DNA from 2 places in the Bacillus sp. DX3.1 genome. Region 1 is predicted to be linked to the other one. Evidence: predicted binding sites of a transcription regulator. Region 1 holds the regulator's gene; the other holds the start of a gene.
What was found. Region 1 encodes Rex, which represses fermentation and respiration genes when NADH is low (regulators of the CRP and FNR family bind a similar motif). Its sites were predicted from a motif close to TTGTGAAATATTTCACAA; they were not measured.
Positions count from the first base shown of each region.

Region 2: the regulator Rex is predicted to act here: its motif matches at 2,761-2,778, upstream of ric (iron-sulfur cluster repair di-iron protein).

Region 1 covers NZ_CP128153.1:277,560-285,403, forward strand. Annotated here, with positions in the region: gene QRE67_RS01550 (ABC-F family ATP-binding cassette domain-containing protein) at 1-501, opposite strand, end outside; gene QRE67_RS01555 (redox-sensing transcriptional repressor Rex) at 684-1,313, shown strand; gene QRE67_RS01560 (YdiK family protein) at 1,341-1,541, opposite strand; gene QRE67_RS01565 (CPBP family intramembrane glutamic endopeptidase) at 1,544-2,287, opposite strand; gene groES (co-chaperone GroES) at 2,701-2,985, shown strand; gene groL (chaperonin GroEL) at 3,024-4,658, shown strand; gene QRE67_RS01580 (helix-turn-helix domain-containing protein) at 5,086-5,319, shown strand; gene QRE67_RS01585 (sensor histidine kinase) at 5,324-6,499, shown strand; gene QRE67_RS01590 (response regulator transcription factor) at 6,505-7,179, shown strand; gene QRE67_RS01595 (hypothetical protein) at 7,553-7,753, shown strand.
Region 2 covers NZ_CP128153.1:3,172,014-3,179,857, reverse strand. Annotated here, with positions in the region: gene QRE67_RS15760 (Crp/Fnr family transcriptional regulator) at 1-368, opposite strand, end outside; gene QRE67_RS15755 (TIGR04053 family radical SAM/SPASM domain-containing protein) at 736-1,857, shown strand; gene ric (iron-sulfur cluster repair di-iron protein) at 1,987-2,694, opposite strand; gene nrdG (anaerobic ribonucleoside-triphosphate reductase activating protein) at 2,963-3,427, opposite strand; gene QRE67_RS15740 (anaerobic ribonucleoside triphosphate reductase) at 3,424-5,292, opposite strand; gene QRE67_RS15735 (YwiC-like family protein) at 6,040-6,762, shown strand; partial or broken gene QRE67_RS28705 (SAM-dependent methyltransferase) at 6,813-6,943, shown strand; gene QRE67_RS15730 (FprA family A-type flavoprotein) at 7,470-7,844, shown strand, end outside.

The DNA.
Region 1 (7,844 bases):
TAATGTGGAAATCGTTGTTCCATGCGTTTCTGCTGGAAAACCAAGGCCGCTTAAAATAGAGCGAATATCCGCTTCGTATTGATAACCGCCTTTATCTTTATAATCCAGTTGCAATTGATCATAGTCAGCGAGCAATTTTTCATATGTAGTAGCGTTTGAGAAGTTTTCTTTCTTACCCATTTCTTGCTCTAACCTTCGAAGTTCTTTTTCCATGTGTTGTAGATGCGTAAAGACAGTTAATAATTCATCCCAAATGGTCAATGAAGTTTCTAAACCGGTATTCTGGGCTAAATAACCGATGGAAACGTCTTTTGGTTTTATAATTTCACCATCGTCGTGAGAAAGTTCCCCTGCAATAATTTTTAATAGTGTAGATTTTCCAGCTCCATTTCGGCCGACAAGGGCGATGCGATCTCTTGTTTGTACTTCAAGTTTAATGTTTGCAAGGATTGTTTCGGCACCGTACAATTTAGAAAGTCCGTTTACTTGTAATAAAATCAATTTTTTCACCTCAAATAATTTCTTAACTTTGCCATGTTATATTTCTCAATCATACTAAAAATAGTGTATAGTTTAAAATAAAGAGAGAAGTCTCTCTCTATTATACAAGGAAAGTCTTAAGTGCTAAACTTCTGTATTTGTTCAAATTACATGAACAGAGATAGGAGGAGAGGAGTGGTTTTATGGATCAGCAAAAGATTCCACAGGCGACTGCCAAACGATTGCCTCTATACTATCGATTTATCCAAAACTTATCCCTTTCTGGTAAGCAACGTGTATCATCTGCGGAATTAAGTGAAGCGGTGAAGGTAGACTCCGCAACAATTCGTAGAGATTTTTCATATTTTGGGGCGTTGGGAAAAAAAGGGTACGGCTATAATGTGAATTATTTACTGTCGTTTTTCCGAGAAACGCTTGATCAAGATGATATAACACGTGTAGCACTTATTGGAGTGGGTAATTTAGGGACCGCTTTCTTACATTACAATTTCACGAAAAATAATAATACAAAAATTGAAATGGCTTTTGATGTAAATGAAGAGAAAGTTGGAAAAGAAATCGGAGGAATTCCTGTATATCATTTGGATGAACTTGAAGAACGTTTGAAAGATGATATACAAGTGGCAATATTAACAGTACCTGCTACTGTTGCACAAGCTGTGGCAGATCGATTAGCTCATACAAACGTACATGGAGTTTTGAATTTCACACCAGCACGGTTAAATGTATCAGAGAATATAAGGATTCATCATATTGATTTAGCTGTAGAATTACAAACGCTGGTTTACTTTTTGAAAAATTATCCACAATAAAAACGCAGGGGAAATCCCCCTGCGTTTTTATTGTTCTTTTTTTGTTTTCGTTTTGAATTTTACTAAGATAAGGCGAAGTGCTAAATTAAAATCTATTGTCGCCATACCAGCAAGCAGTAGCGTATAAAAATTCCAGATTGTATCTTCAACATTAATAATTGCTAAGTATGTAAAAATACATCCAAGAAGGAAATACAGTGCTGCCATGAACAATGGTGAGTTCCTCATATTTAAAATCCTCCGATAAATCCTTGCATTTTTTCTGCTTCTTTTATCATTTCTTGTATTTGCTCATTACTTAATGCGACTTGAAATAGTGCAACTAATGTATTCATGGCAACGTGAGCCATGATGGGAACGATAATTCGTTTTGTTTTCACGTATAAGAAGGCGAAAACAAGACCCATAGCAGTGTATACCAATAGGTGCGTAAAATCAAAGTGGATAGCTGCGAATACAAGTGAACTAATGATAGCTGCGATAAAGAAATTAAACCTTTTATACAGTGTGCCAAATAAGATCTTTCTAAAGACAATTTCCTCTAAAATAGGACCTAGTATAGATACAACAATGAGGAACCAAGGAGTGGTCCTTGCTATTTCCATTAAACGCTCTGTATTCTCAGAGCCTGGCTTAATACCTAACAAACGCATTTCGATCGTACCAGCAATCGTTTGAGAAAAGAAAGCTAAAAAGAATCCGATAAAGATCCAACCAATTGTTGCGGGAATACTTGCGCGTTTTGTATCTAAACGGCTTTCGCGAATATCCGTTCTGAGTAACCACAGTACAATGCATAATGCAATGAGAAAGCTAATAATTGCCCAGTGGCCAGTCATAAGTTGTATTTTTTCATCTCGTGTTAAACCGCTATTATTGTACAGTCCGGTTTTTAAAAGTAGCGGTAATCCAATAACACCTGATAATTGCATGAGAATATATGTAACTATAATCCACCAATACTGTTTCTTCAAATTGGTTAACCATCCTTTCTAGCCCTTATGTTATGAAATAAGGCAGGATAACATGTAAACATCCAGCCAGGAGTACAGAATAACCGTGTGTTTTATTATTTTTTTGTAAATCTTTGCTTGAAAATGAAATAGGAAACAGGAAAAAGCTGTATCTATAGAGAAAACAACTTATGGCATCTTTCTTATTGTAACATACGAGAAGCGGAAAAGCCGATGCAATATAAAGTGAGCTAAGGCTCGACTATGTGATAATCATTCGGTAGAAAAAGCCTGTATATTGATTTGCAAAAAATTATGATTTTTTTACTTGCAAAAGAAATTTAGATTATTTATTATTATAAGTGTGTTAGCACTCGGAGCTACTGAGTGCTAATAAAGAAAATTTACATAAAAAAATGAGGAGGTTATTGTTCATGCTAAAGCCATTAGGTGATCGCGTTGTAATTGAGCTTGTTCAAGCAGAAGAAAAAACAGCAAGTGGTATTGTATTACCAGACACTGCAAAAGAAAAACCACAAGAGGGTAAAATCATTGCAGTAGGTACTGGTCGTGTGCTTGAAAATGGTGAGCGTGTTGCTTTAGAGGTAGCAGCAGGCGATCTTATCATCTTCTCAAAATATGCAGGTACTGAAGTGAAATACGAAGGTGCAGACTACTTGATTTTACGTGAAAGTGACATTTTAGCAATTATTGGTTAATTATATACATTTTTAAAAATCCAAGGGGGTCAAAAATTATGGCAAAAGATATTAAATTTAGTGAAGAAGCACGTCGTTCGATGCTTCGCGGTGTCGACACTCTTGCAAATGCAGTAAAAGTAACGCTTGGACCAAAAGGTCGCAATGTTGTACTTGAGAAAAAATTTGGTTCACCACTTATTACAAATGATGGTGTAACAATTGCAAAAGAAATCGAATTAGAAGACGCATTCGAAAACATGGGTGCGAAATTAGTAGCAGAAGTTGCTAGTAAAACAAATGATGTAGCTGGTGACGGAACAACAACTGCAACTGTATTAGCGCAAGCAATGATTCTTGAAGGCTTAAAAAACGTAACAGCTGGTGCAAACCCAATGGGTCTTCGTAAAGGGATCGAAAAGGCTGTTGTTGCAGCAATTGAAGAATTAAAAACAATCTCTAAACCAATCGAAGGTAAATCTTCTATCGCACAAGTAGCTGCTATTTCATCTGCTGACGAAGAAGTAGGTCAATTAATTGCAGAAGCAATGGAACGCGTTGGTAACGATGGCGTTATTACATTAGAAGAATCTAAAGGCTTCACAACAGAATTAGATGTAGTAGAAGGTATGCAATTCGATCGTGGATATGCATCTCCTTACATGATTACTGATTCTGACAAAATGGAAGCAGTTCTTGATAATCCATTTATTTTAATCACTGACAAAAAAATCGCTAACATTCAAGAGATTTTACCAGTGTTAGAGCAAGTGGTACAACAAGGTAAACCACTTCTTATCATTGCGGAAGATGTAGAAGGCGAAGCATTAGCTACATTAGTAGTGAACAAACTTCGTGGTACATTCAATGTAGTAGCTGTAAAAGCTCCTGGATTTGGTGACCGTCGTAAAGCAATGCTAGAAGATATCGCGATCTTAACTGGTGGCGAAGTGATCACTGAAGAATTAGGACGTGATTTAAAATCTGCTACTATTGCATCTTTAGGCCGCGCTGGCAAAATTGTTGTAACGAAAGAAAATACAACAGTTGTTGAAGGTGTAGGTAGCACAGAACAAATCGAAGCTCGCATTGGTCAAATCCGTGCGCAATTAGAAGAAACAACTTCTGAGTTCGATCGTGAAAAATTACAAGAACGTCTTGCTAAACTTGCAGGCGGTGTAGCTGTAATTAAAGTTGGTGCAGCAACTGAAACTGAATTAAAAGAGCGTAAACTTCGCATTGAAGATGCTCTTAACTCAACTCGTGCAGCAGTAGAAGAAGGTATTGTTGCAGGTGGTGGTACTGCACTTATGAACGTATATACAAAAGTAGCTGGTCTAGCAGCTGATGGCGACGAAGCAACAGGTATTAACATTGTACTTCGTGCATTAGAAGAGCCAGTTCGTCAAATCGCAATCAACGCTGGTCTAGAAGGTTCTGTAGTTGTAGAACGCTTAAAAGGTGAAAAAGTAGGCGTAGGCTTCAACGCAGCAACTGGTACTTGGGTAAACATGCTTGAGTCTGGTATCGTAGATCCAACAAAAGTAACTCGTTCAGCACTTCAAAACGCAGCATCTGTTGCAGCAATGTTCTTAACAACTGAAGCAGTTGTTGCTGACAAACCAGAACCTAATGGTCCTGCAATGCCTGATATGGGCGGCATGGGCATGGGCGGTATGGGCGGCATGATGTAATAAAGCTTTATAAGCCTTGATATACAAAGGCTTATAAACCTTCGCACAATCTTTAATGTCCGAAAAATTGACCGATGTTAATTAATGAGATTTTAGAGAGGTCTTTCATTAAGTCAGTGAACTTAATGGAAGCCTCTTTTTTTATGTCTATCTTCTCGACTACTCCTTCTTCACGTAGTACTGCTTTTATCTGTTCCTCAACTACTATCGTGAAAACAAAACCCTCTTATTCGAAGAAGTGTTGGGCATATTAAAGCGCTTTTCTAACCTTTTTACACCAAGTCACTGAGATTTGTTTGCCCTCGTTTCAAATAAATTGGGAATTTGTAGACAGTATAGTAGGGCAAACTCTGCTGTTTTTAAAGGAGATGTACTAAGAGGGGGAAGTATTAATTCTATTGCTAAATCTCTCAAAACGAGTACTGAAATGATTACTTTTTGGGTGGGAAAATATCATTATCATGGGCTGGAAGCTTTAAAGAAAAGCTATACAAGTTTCTCCCTTGAAGATAAACTAAACATAATTAATTATATGAACGAGAATGGGTTGTCTCCTTTAGAAACTGCAGTGCAGTTCAATTTATCTTCTCCAGGCATGATTCGAAAATGGCGAAGTAGTTTTAGGAACGATGGTATAGACGCCGAAAATGGGGGGGTATAAAAGTATGAAAGCAGTAATGGATCAAAGGAAATGGCATTGGTTGGACTATTTTCTATTTCTCATTCGTACGATATGGATTACTTCTAATGGCTACTTGATATTCGTTAGTACGACAGGTTCGGAAAAGTGGGTTTTACTTTTATGGGCTAGTTGTTCTTATATAATACCCCATCTATTTTATCGGCCTGGGCTTATAAAATTCCAATATTATTTAATTGCCGAGGTGTTGTTAACGGGTTCTCTGTTTATTTACTTATCCAGTCAATATGAAATATCAGAGACTTACAGTTTTTTATTCGTGCCTATCCTTACTGTTGCTTATGCTTGTCAAGTTAAGCCGTTAATTTGGTTAGGACCTTTCTTATACATCTCAATTTTTTTAGCTGGTACATGGGCCGGCAATCTCTTCACTGATAAGGATATCTTTGCACGCTTTGTTGACACAACTATTTTTTATGGTATTGGGTTATATTTAGGAAGGAAGACCATTGTCAATAACGCTAATAAAGAGTTAATTGCCTCTATTGAGGAAAAAAACAGGGATTTGGAATATTACTCAAAAAAGATTGAGGAACTGACGATTAAGGAAGAACGAAATAGAGTTTCACAAGATTTGCATGATACAGTAGGCCATATTTTCACATCGGTCATAACAAGTTTAGATGCCCTTCCTTTTCTATATCAGGCAGATAAAAAAGAAGCAGAAAAAAGTATAAAAGAGATTTCAGATTTAGCACGAAATGGATTGAACGATGTGAGAAAAACAATTCACCAGATGTCGCCAACGAATCATCAAACGCTTGTTGAATCGGTGAAAGAATTGATTGTTGATTTTATGAAACATACATCAACGGATATAAAACTGAATGTCGAAGGGGAAGTGACCAAAGTCGGTGAAAGGATAAAGTTTGCCATTATTCGTTGTATACAAGAAGGACTTACAAATGCGAAAAGACATGGTCAGGCAACTTTTATTAAAGTAAATATTTCGTTTGAACAAGAAGAATTGATTGTTCTTATTGAAGATAATGGAAATGGTTGTAATGAATTGAATTTAGGGTTTGGCTTACGCTCAATGAAAGATCGAATATCGGCATTAGCGGGTACAGTTAACTTTTATTCTAAATTGAATAATGGTATGAGGATAACGTGTAACATACCTATGGCAAAGGAAGTGTAATTATAATGATTAAAGCGGCAATAGTTGAAGATCAAGAGATTTTAAGAAAAAGCTTAAAAATTGTGATTGAAAGTATTTCTGACATTGAGATTGTTGGAACTGCGGAAAATGGAGAAAAGGCAATTGCTTTATGCGAAAGGGAAAACCTTGATATTCTTTTAATGGATATTCAAATGCCGGTGATGGATGGTGTAAAGGCGACAGATGAAATTAAAAAACGTTGGCCCAATATAAAAGTTATAATACTTACTACTTTTCAAGATGTTACACACGTTTTGAATGCCTTAAATGCTGGTGCAGAGGGTTATATATTAAAGGCTGTTGATCCTGAATTTTTAGTTCAAGGAATTAAAATGGTGTATCACGGAGGTTCCCTCATTCCTCAACAATTAGCAAAAGAGGTGTTTGGTCAGATACAATCAAATAATAACGAACACTCGGAACAACTTGACCATAACTCTATGAATCATCCATATGATTTAAATAATCAAGAATTAAAAGTTTTAAAATGTTTAACTCAAGGATTATCCAATAAAGACATTTCAGAAAAGATGTTTCTTTCAGTGGGAACTGTGAAAAATTATATTTCTACCATTTATTCGAAATTAAATGTAAAAAACAGATCTTCTGCTATTATTAAAGCAATGGAAGAGAGTCTTATAGAAGATAAGAAACATTGAAGTAAGAGAGTGTAGACAAAGTTAAATCGACTTTGTCTACACTCTTTTTTAATTGCAACGAACTGGAACGTTATTTTGAATTTGTTTACTCCATGGGCAATTCATAAGGTCCATCATTCACAAAATCTCACGGTGGATCGTCTTTTAGATTTTCGCTATAAAAGAGGGCATCAATAGCTTTTCAATAGCCACTTATTTTTGAAGAAGTATATATATTAGCCAATGGTCATAATTTGTCATTTTTTTAAAAAATAGTTATGACTTATTAATGACTTACCGGCACTACAGTATATTACCTTTCATTTGTAGAGTAGAAGTATGAAATATGAAATGAAATTTAGAAAGGAGGTAAAAAAATGCATGCTCAAATCCATTGCAACTTGCAAACTGTACCCGTCTTGAAGTAAATAATGCAGTGTTTATTTTTGATGAAGTTGGAGAAGACGTAAATAAAGATACTTTAAAAGGTAATGGTAGTAGCGAAGGTGGAGCATTATTAAATAAAGATACAACAATTAAACTTACTGTAAAATGGGGAGAAAATGAAGAACATATGGAATTAAAAAATAAATAATATTCTAATTTTCTTTTTCAAGAAATGGGCGCTTTAGTGCGATAAGGATTTCCAAAATAATCAATATCCATCACATTAAATAAGAGCATGT
Region 2 (7,844 bases), 2.3 Mb from region 1:
TCAGGGTACTGAATCAAAATTTTCTCAAAATCAGCGATTGGAGTAACAATTAATTGTGCGGACTCAAGTATTTCGGCATGTGCGGGGAAGGTACCTTCTCGGAAGAAACCAGCGTGGGGAAACATTTCTCCAGCTTGAAGCACAGAAACAATTTGTTCTTTTCCAGTTACATCCGTTTTTTGAATTTTCACCCTACCTGAGTGGATAAAAAACACACGGTCAAGTATGTCACCCTGCATAAATACAAATGACTTCGCTTTATAAATTCGCATTTGTGAAATATCCACAAATGGCTGAAGTTCTTCTTCTGAAAGTTCTTTAAAGAGGGAGACTCCCCGTAAATGTTTTTTAATCATTTCTTCTTTCATATATACAACTCCTTAATAATTTCAGGCATATTCCTTCTATAATAAAGTTATATCAAGCCGTTAAATGAAACAGTAATAAAAATCACATTTGTGATAGAAAGTGTGAACATTTTTTTACAAATTTATCTCGCTATTCGCGGGCAGTAAGACTCCCGCCTCAAGATTCAGATAGAAATAAAGAAAATAGGTGGGGGATAACTGCTCGTAAAAGCCCGATTGGTGAGGGCTAATGATCAGTGGGGGATGAAGAAATCCCCACTGATAAAAGTTTCACTTTATAATGAGAATTTTATTCGTGATGTATCTCACAACATTAATGTCTATATAACTTTACAATTAGAATATAAATCGATAGGAGGGTTTAATCTTGATTAATCGTGATTTTAACAAAAATCCATTCATTGTGATATGGGAGTTAACAAGAGCATGCCAATTAAAATGTCTTCATTGTCGTGCGGAAGCTCAATATCATCGGCATCCTCTTGAGCTAACATTTGAAGAAGGAAAAAACCTAATTGATGATATATATGAAATGGATAATCCGATGCTTGTTTTTACCGGTGGTGATCCGTTAATGCGTCCGGATGTATATGAGATTGCAGATTATGCGATAAAAAAAGGTGTTCGGGTATCCATGACACCAAGTGCTACTCCAAACGTTACGAAAGAAACGATTCAAAAAGCAAAAGAAGTAGGGCTTGCTAGATGGGCATTTAGTTTGGATGGGCCAACAGCTGAAATACATGATCATTTTAGGGGGACAGAGGGGTCATTTGAATTAACAATGAATGCGATTCGTTATTTGCATGAATTGAAAATTCCTATTCAAATTAATACTGTTGTTTCTAATTATAATGTGAATGTACTTGAAGATATGGCAAAATTAGTAGAGGAATTAGATTGTGTGCTTTGGAGTGTATTTTTCTTAGTGCCAACGGGGCGCGGCAAGGAAACAGATATGATTTCACCAGCTCAGCATGAAAGGGTATTCCAATGGCTATATCAATTAAGTAAGAAGGTCTCTTTTGATATTAAAACAACAGCTGCTCAGCACTATAGACGTGTTGTTATTCAACAAAAAATGAGAGAAAATAAAAAAATAGATCAGGCTATTCAATATCAGGATGTATTGATGACTGGAATGACGGGGCAGATTAATGGGCTTGGACGTGCTCCAAAAGGGGTGAATGATGGAAACGGTTTTGTATTTATTTCTCATATTGGAGATGTGTATCCAAGTGGGTTATTACCTATCAAAGCCGGGAATGTTCGAACAACACCACTAGCTGATATTTATCGAAACTCCCCTGTCTTCCAAGACTTGCGTAATCCGGACAAGTATAAAGGAAAGTGTGGGGTTTGTGAGTTTCGATATGTTTGCGGAGGATCTCGTTCCAGAGCTTTTGCCATGACTGGAGATTACATGGAAAGTGAACCTTTCTGTGTATACATTCCAAAAGCATTACGAAAACAGAAAAAAAACGTATAAAAAATGGGACATGAGCACTTTTTACTCATGTCCCATTTTTTTATACGAAGGGAACTAAGAAAAGGGGGATGGCCCCCTTTTAAGTTATCCCCCACAACTCTCAAGTTAAGGGTTCACCTTTTTTCTTATTTAAGCTTTTGCAATTGCACGTGGAAATAAAATATTATTTTCTAAATGAATATGTTGGAACAAATCGGATTCAAGAGCTTCAAGTCGCTGATAGACAAGACGATAAGTACCACAAGCACCTACTGGAGGAGTAAAGTCATTTGTAATTTTACGAAGTTCTTTAATAATATCGCCAGCATGGTTATGTTCATTTTCCAATTCATCCACTACTTTGCGTAATTTTACATAATTTTCATCGCTTGGATTTTGCTCAAATGCTAAAATTAATGGGAAATCTTCTGTTTCTTCTTTAATTAAATGTTGCTCTAATTCAGTTTTTAATTCATGAAACAACTTGTGAATTTGAGCTAAATGAGGTTGTCCTGCTCCATGAACACGTAACACTTTTGTCACGTATGGACTTAACAGTGGTAACTCTTCATTTAAATAGCGATGATGCTTATTCACAACATAGTCAATCAATTCGTTATAAGAAGCAGTTTTCCAATCAATTTCCGATTCGTTTAATAGTTTTGTTTCATGATAAAGAGTATTTAACTTTGTTAAAACCTCTTCTGCTGATAAATTTCTTTCATTAATAGCGTCGATAAGTGGTCTATTACCACCACAACAAAAGTCTATTCTATATGATTTAAAAAGATCGCTAGCCTTTGGAAATTTTGTAACAATCTCACCAATAACAGAAGTCTCAGTAAATGTATGTTCCATATGAATGCCTCCATAAAGTTTAAATTTAGTATCTGGATTAAGAATATCAATAATTTTGCATCCACGTGGTGATATATATCACTTGTAATGTGTTAATTTCATCATCAGTAATTTTATCCCGCTATTCGTGGGCAGTAATACTCTCACTTCAAGATTCAGAGAGAAACAAAGAAGATAGGCGGGGGATGAAGAAAACCCCCACTGATAAAAGGTTCACTTTATAAATACAATCTATGTCTTTTCTTAGTTTATTTAAGAGATAATATATTCAAATAGATGGTTTTTGTTTTAATCTTATAATACGTTGATTGGAGCTCCCGCGGAATGGAAGTGTCAAATCTCTTTTTTCGAGTTCAAACCTTCCATCAACTAAAACATCTCCATAATGTAACAACTCTATCATATCGTTGTTTCGCGAATTCTGTATCTCTTCTAACGTATAACCAGTGTAAATCCATAGATTCTTTTTCAAACCTTTCACAGCCTTTGCCACTTTTTTCACTTCGGCAGCTTGAAAAAATGGATCTCCACCTGAAAATGTTACATCAGTCAGCGAATTTGTTGCGATCTCTTTTATAATTTCTTCTGCACTCATCTCAGTACCATTACAAAGATTCCAAGATTTTGGATTATGACAGCCAAAACAATGATGCGGACAGCCCGCAAAAAACACAACTGTCCGAAGTCCTTCTCCATCTACAACACTATCATGAATAATATTCATTACTCTCATTTATGTTTCACTCGATCCGCTTCTTCACTACGCTTCGCACTGTTCCATTTCGACATGTCCCCGACAAGGTATCCAGTAATACGGCGGATTCTTTCAATATGGTGTTCATCTTCATTCCCGCAGCCTGGGCATTCATTCTCAATCACTCCATTATAGCCACAGCATTTACAGCGATCCACCGGGTGATTAATAGAGCCGTATCCAACTCCATGTTGCGCCATTGCCTGCACAATTTGCTTTAATGCTTTTTGATTATGAATTGCTGCTCCGTCCAATTCAATATATGTAATATGACCGCCGTTACAAAGTGTATGAAACGGTCCTTCTAAACGAATTTTATCAAGCGCTTGAATGGAGTAGTAAACCGGGATATGAAATGAGTTTGTATAATAGTTATGATTTGTTACACCGCTAATGATCCCGAATTCATCTCGATCTTTTTTTATAAACTTTCCTGATAATCCTTCCGCAGGGGTTGCGACTAATGAAAAATTCAATTGATATTCTTCCGTTGCTTGCTCCATTTTCTTTCTCATATATGTAACAATTTCATATCCTAGATTCCATGATTCTTCGTCTTCTCCATGATGTTTTCCTGTTAGCGCAACTAAACATTCTGCCAGACCAATAAAGCCGATACTTAACGTACCTTGTTTCAAAATTTCAGCAACAGAATCTTCTGGTTGAAGTTTTTCACCACCGCGCCATACTCCTTGTGAATATAAAAACTGAAAATCCCTTGCTTTTTTTGTAGATTGGTAAGCAAATCTTTCTAGTAGCTGGCGAATGCCGAGATCTACATAATGATTCAATGCTTCAAAAAATACTTCTTTTGAGTCACTTATTAATGCTAACTTTACTAAGTTAATAGACGTAAACGATAAATTTCCTCTTCCAATGGCTGTTTCTTCTCCATGAATATTAGACATCACACGGGTACGACAGCCCATATAGCACACTTCACTTTCAGGGCGACCATCATAATGCATTGCATTAAATGGTGCATCTAAAAACGAAAAATTAGGAAATAATCGTTTCGCTGTCGTTTCTAATGCTAGTTCAAATAAATCATAATTCGGATCGCTTTCTTCAAAATTCACACCTTTTTTTAATTTAAAGATTTGAATTGGAAAGATTGGTGTTTCTCCTTTTCCTAACCCAGCTTGGGTTGCTCGTAATAACTGTCTAATTAGCAATTTTCCTTCTTTTGATGTATCCGTTCCGTAGTTAATAGAAACAAACGGTACTTGTCCACCACCGCGGCTATGCATGCTGTTAGAATTATGAATAAACGCTTCGCAAGCTTGATACGTATCGTTTTCTGTTTCTCTCCACGCAAACTCTTCTACTTGCTCGGCTGTTAATGGGTACGTCTCTAAACGTTTTTTATTTCTTTCAAACGTTTTTCTCACATAGGGTGCTAAATCCATATCAAACAGTGCAAAGGATTGTCCACCGTGCTGCATATTTTGATTTGCCTGAAAAATAATAGAAGAGAGCGCCAACGCACTTTTGATATCTTGTGGTTGTCGCATATGTCCATGACCTGTATGAAACCCTTTTTCTAGTATTTGTGCTAATGGAATTTGTGAGCATGTTGTCGTACCCGTTGCATAAAAATCTAAATCGTGCGGATATAAAATATTTTGATCTATCGCTTTTTTCACTTGTTCAGAAAGTAATTGTTCCATCGCATAATATTTTGCACTCTCAGATGCAAATGTTCCCATCATTCCCATTGGAGACCGACCGTCGACATTTGCATTTTCTTGCATTAAATCTTGATCGTTATCCTGTACAATAGTGTTAAATGTTGTCCATAAATTATCCCACGGTTGTTTTTTTATTCTACTTGATGGATTCATTCGATCCACTCCTTATCGATATGTAGTGTTTGTGACGTTGAAATAATACTACATATAGAATTGTTTTGCAAGGATATCAAAAAAGTATAGTACTTATAAAACAATATAAAATTAATGATTCGTATATATGGGAAATGTGAATTGTTTTTAATAAACTAGTATTGTCTATTAAATGATTTTTGTGGATATTGCTTTAGAACTTAATAGGTTTATCCTGCCATTCGCGGGCAGTAATACCCTCACCTCAAAATTCAGCGGGAGCAAGGAAGTTAGGCGAGGGATGAAAAAACCCCTCACTGATAAAAGTTTCACTTTATAAAATAAAAGGTATAAAAACATAATGCAGTGATTTTATTCACAGTATCCTTTTTCAGCGTAGTTTATCCTTAATGGAAGAGAGAGTATGGGGAATTTATTCTATATAGACATTGTTCTCAAGCTCTTTGTTTGATTCAGTAGCAAATTATTATGAAAAAACTATTTGAAATATCACTTCTACAAAATTTTCCCCCGCTATTTGCGGGCAGTAATACTCCCACCTCAAGATTCTAAGGAAACAAAAGAAGATAGGTGGAGGGATAAACTGCCCGTAAAAGCCCGATTGGTGAGGGCTAATAATCAGTGGGGGATGAAGAAAATCCCCACTGATAAAAGTTTCACTTTATAGAGTTCATCATATGAATTTTTTTGTAAGTATCAGTATATGACATTGTTGATAAAAAATTTTGAGTGTGAGGTGTTGAAAGAATGAAGTTAATTATTCCAAAGCAGCATGGAGCATGGGGAATGTTGCTTATTCCATTTGTTTTGGGGATTTTAATTGGTAAAGGGACGTGGTATCACATACCACTCTTTTTAGCATGGCTGTTTGTATATTTAGCCACGTATCCTTTATTAATGTACGTAAAACAACCACGAAAGAAGTATTACTTACATTGTTTCTTTCTTTATTTTAGTGTGGCCTTTGTATGTGCGATCATTGCTCTTATGTATGAATGGCGTATTGTGTTCTTTTCTATTATCATGATTCCATGTTTTTTCATAAATATTTATTATTCTCGTCAAAAAAACGAACGAGCTTTATTAAATGATATATGTGCTATTATTTTGTTTTGTATAGGGGGAATAATTAGTTATTATTTCACAATGAAAACAGTTGATGAGAAGATATGGGTGATTGCGACTATATCATTTTTATATTTTATGGGAAGTACGTTTTATGTAAAAACGATGATTCGTGAAAAAAAGAATCCAACGTATCGCTTTGTTTCATGGGGGTATCATTCTTTACTTGTAATTGCTACTTTAATTGTATCACCGTGGTTTACCATTGCCTTTATACCAAGTTTGGTACGATCCATACTCCTTTATGGTAGAAATATTTCGATTTTAAAAGTGGGCGTTTTGGAGACCTTAAATTCCATTTATTTTTTTATTTCAACAATATTATTAGTCAAAGCCTTTATGTAACTTACAATTATTAAAGCAAGCTCTTTATTGTCCATTAACTTTCCAACCATCAAATTGTAAATTTTGAAAAAGTATTAGATAAAAAAACTTCATATTTCCAGTGCTTAAGAAGGAACATTTCTCATTTAAGCGTGATTATACGTTAGAGGGAGAAAGAGTATTATTTATTGCAACATTGAATGTATATAAATACAAATAAAAAAACCGACATAACACCCTTCTTTTTAGGTGGGAGAGAGCATCCGGCCATGCATAGAAGCGGTCAGATCCTTTTCCTGCCCAGACATAGTGAAAACAAAGAGAGAAAACGAGTGCAGGTCACCTTTTGTTATTCATAGCCGCGGCTATATGTCGAAAAATCAAAATGGATTTATGTAGATGATAAAGAATTATCAACTAGTATTCCGTTATATCCTATTATAAAAAAACAATTACTGCCTATATTAAAAGAGTGTGGTTTTCAGTCCGTAGAAGCTTATGCCAGTTTTGAGAAAGTAGCTTATTCACCGAATGGACCAGCTTTAGTTCTTGTGGCTACAAAATAAATATGTAATAAAAAATACTTTAGTAAAGAAAAAGATTTTCATTTACTAAAGTATTTTTTTATTTGTTTTTGCAAAATGTGATTCAAGTCCTCTTTTTATCTTAGGAAAATTTTTATAATAAATGTGTTGTTAAGAGATAACAATCAGGAGGAATTAAAAAATATGAATAGAGAAATTAAGCTAACAGAAGATATATATTGGGTAGGGAAGATTGATAATAGGGAAGTTCCGTTTCATCGTTTAATCTTAGCAAAAGGAACAACTTATAATGCGTATCTTCTAAAAACTGAAAAACCAACAGTGATTGATACAGTTGACATAGAGTTTGGAAGAGAATTTGTAGAATATTTAAGTGAATTAATTGATCCACAAGAAATTCAATATATAGTAGTGAATCATTCAGAACCCGATCATTCAGGTGGTTTAGCAGCATTAGCATCAAGAGCTACGAATGCTACAATTGTATGCACAGAAATTGCAGTACCTGAGTTACAAGAAATGTATAAGCTGCATAATAGAAATTTCTTAGTTGTAAAA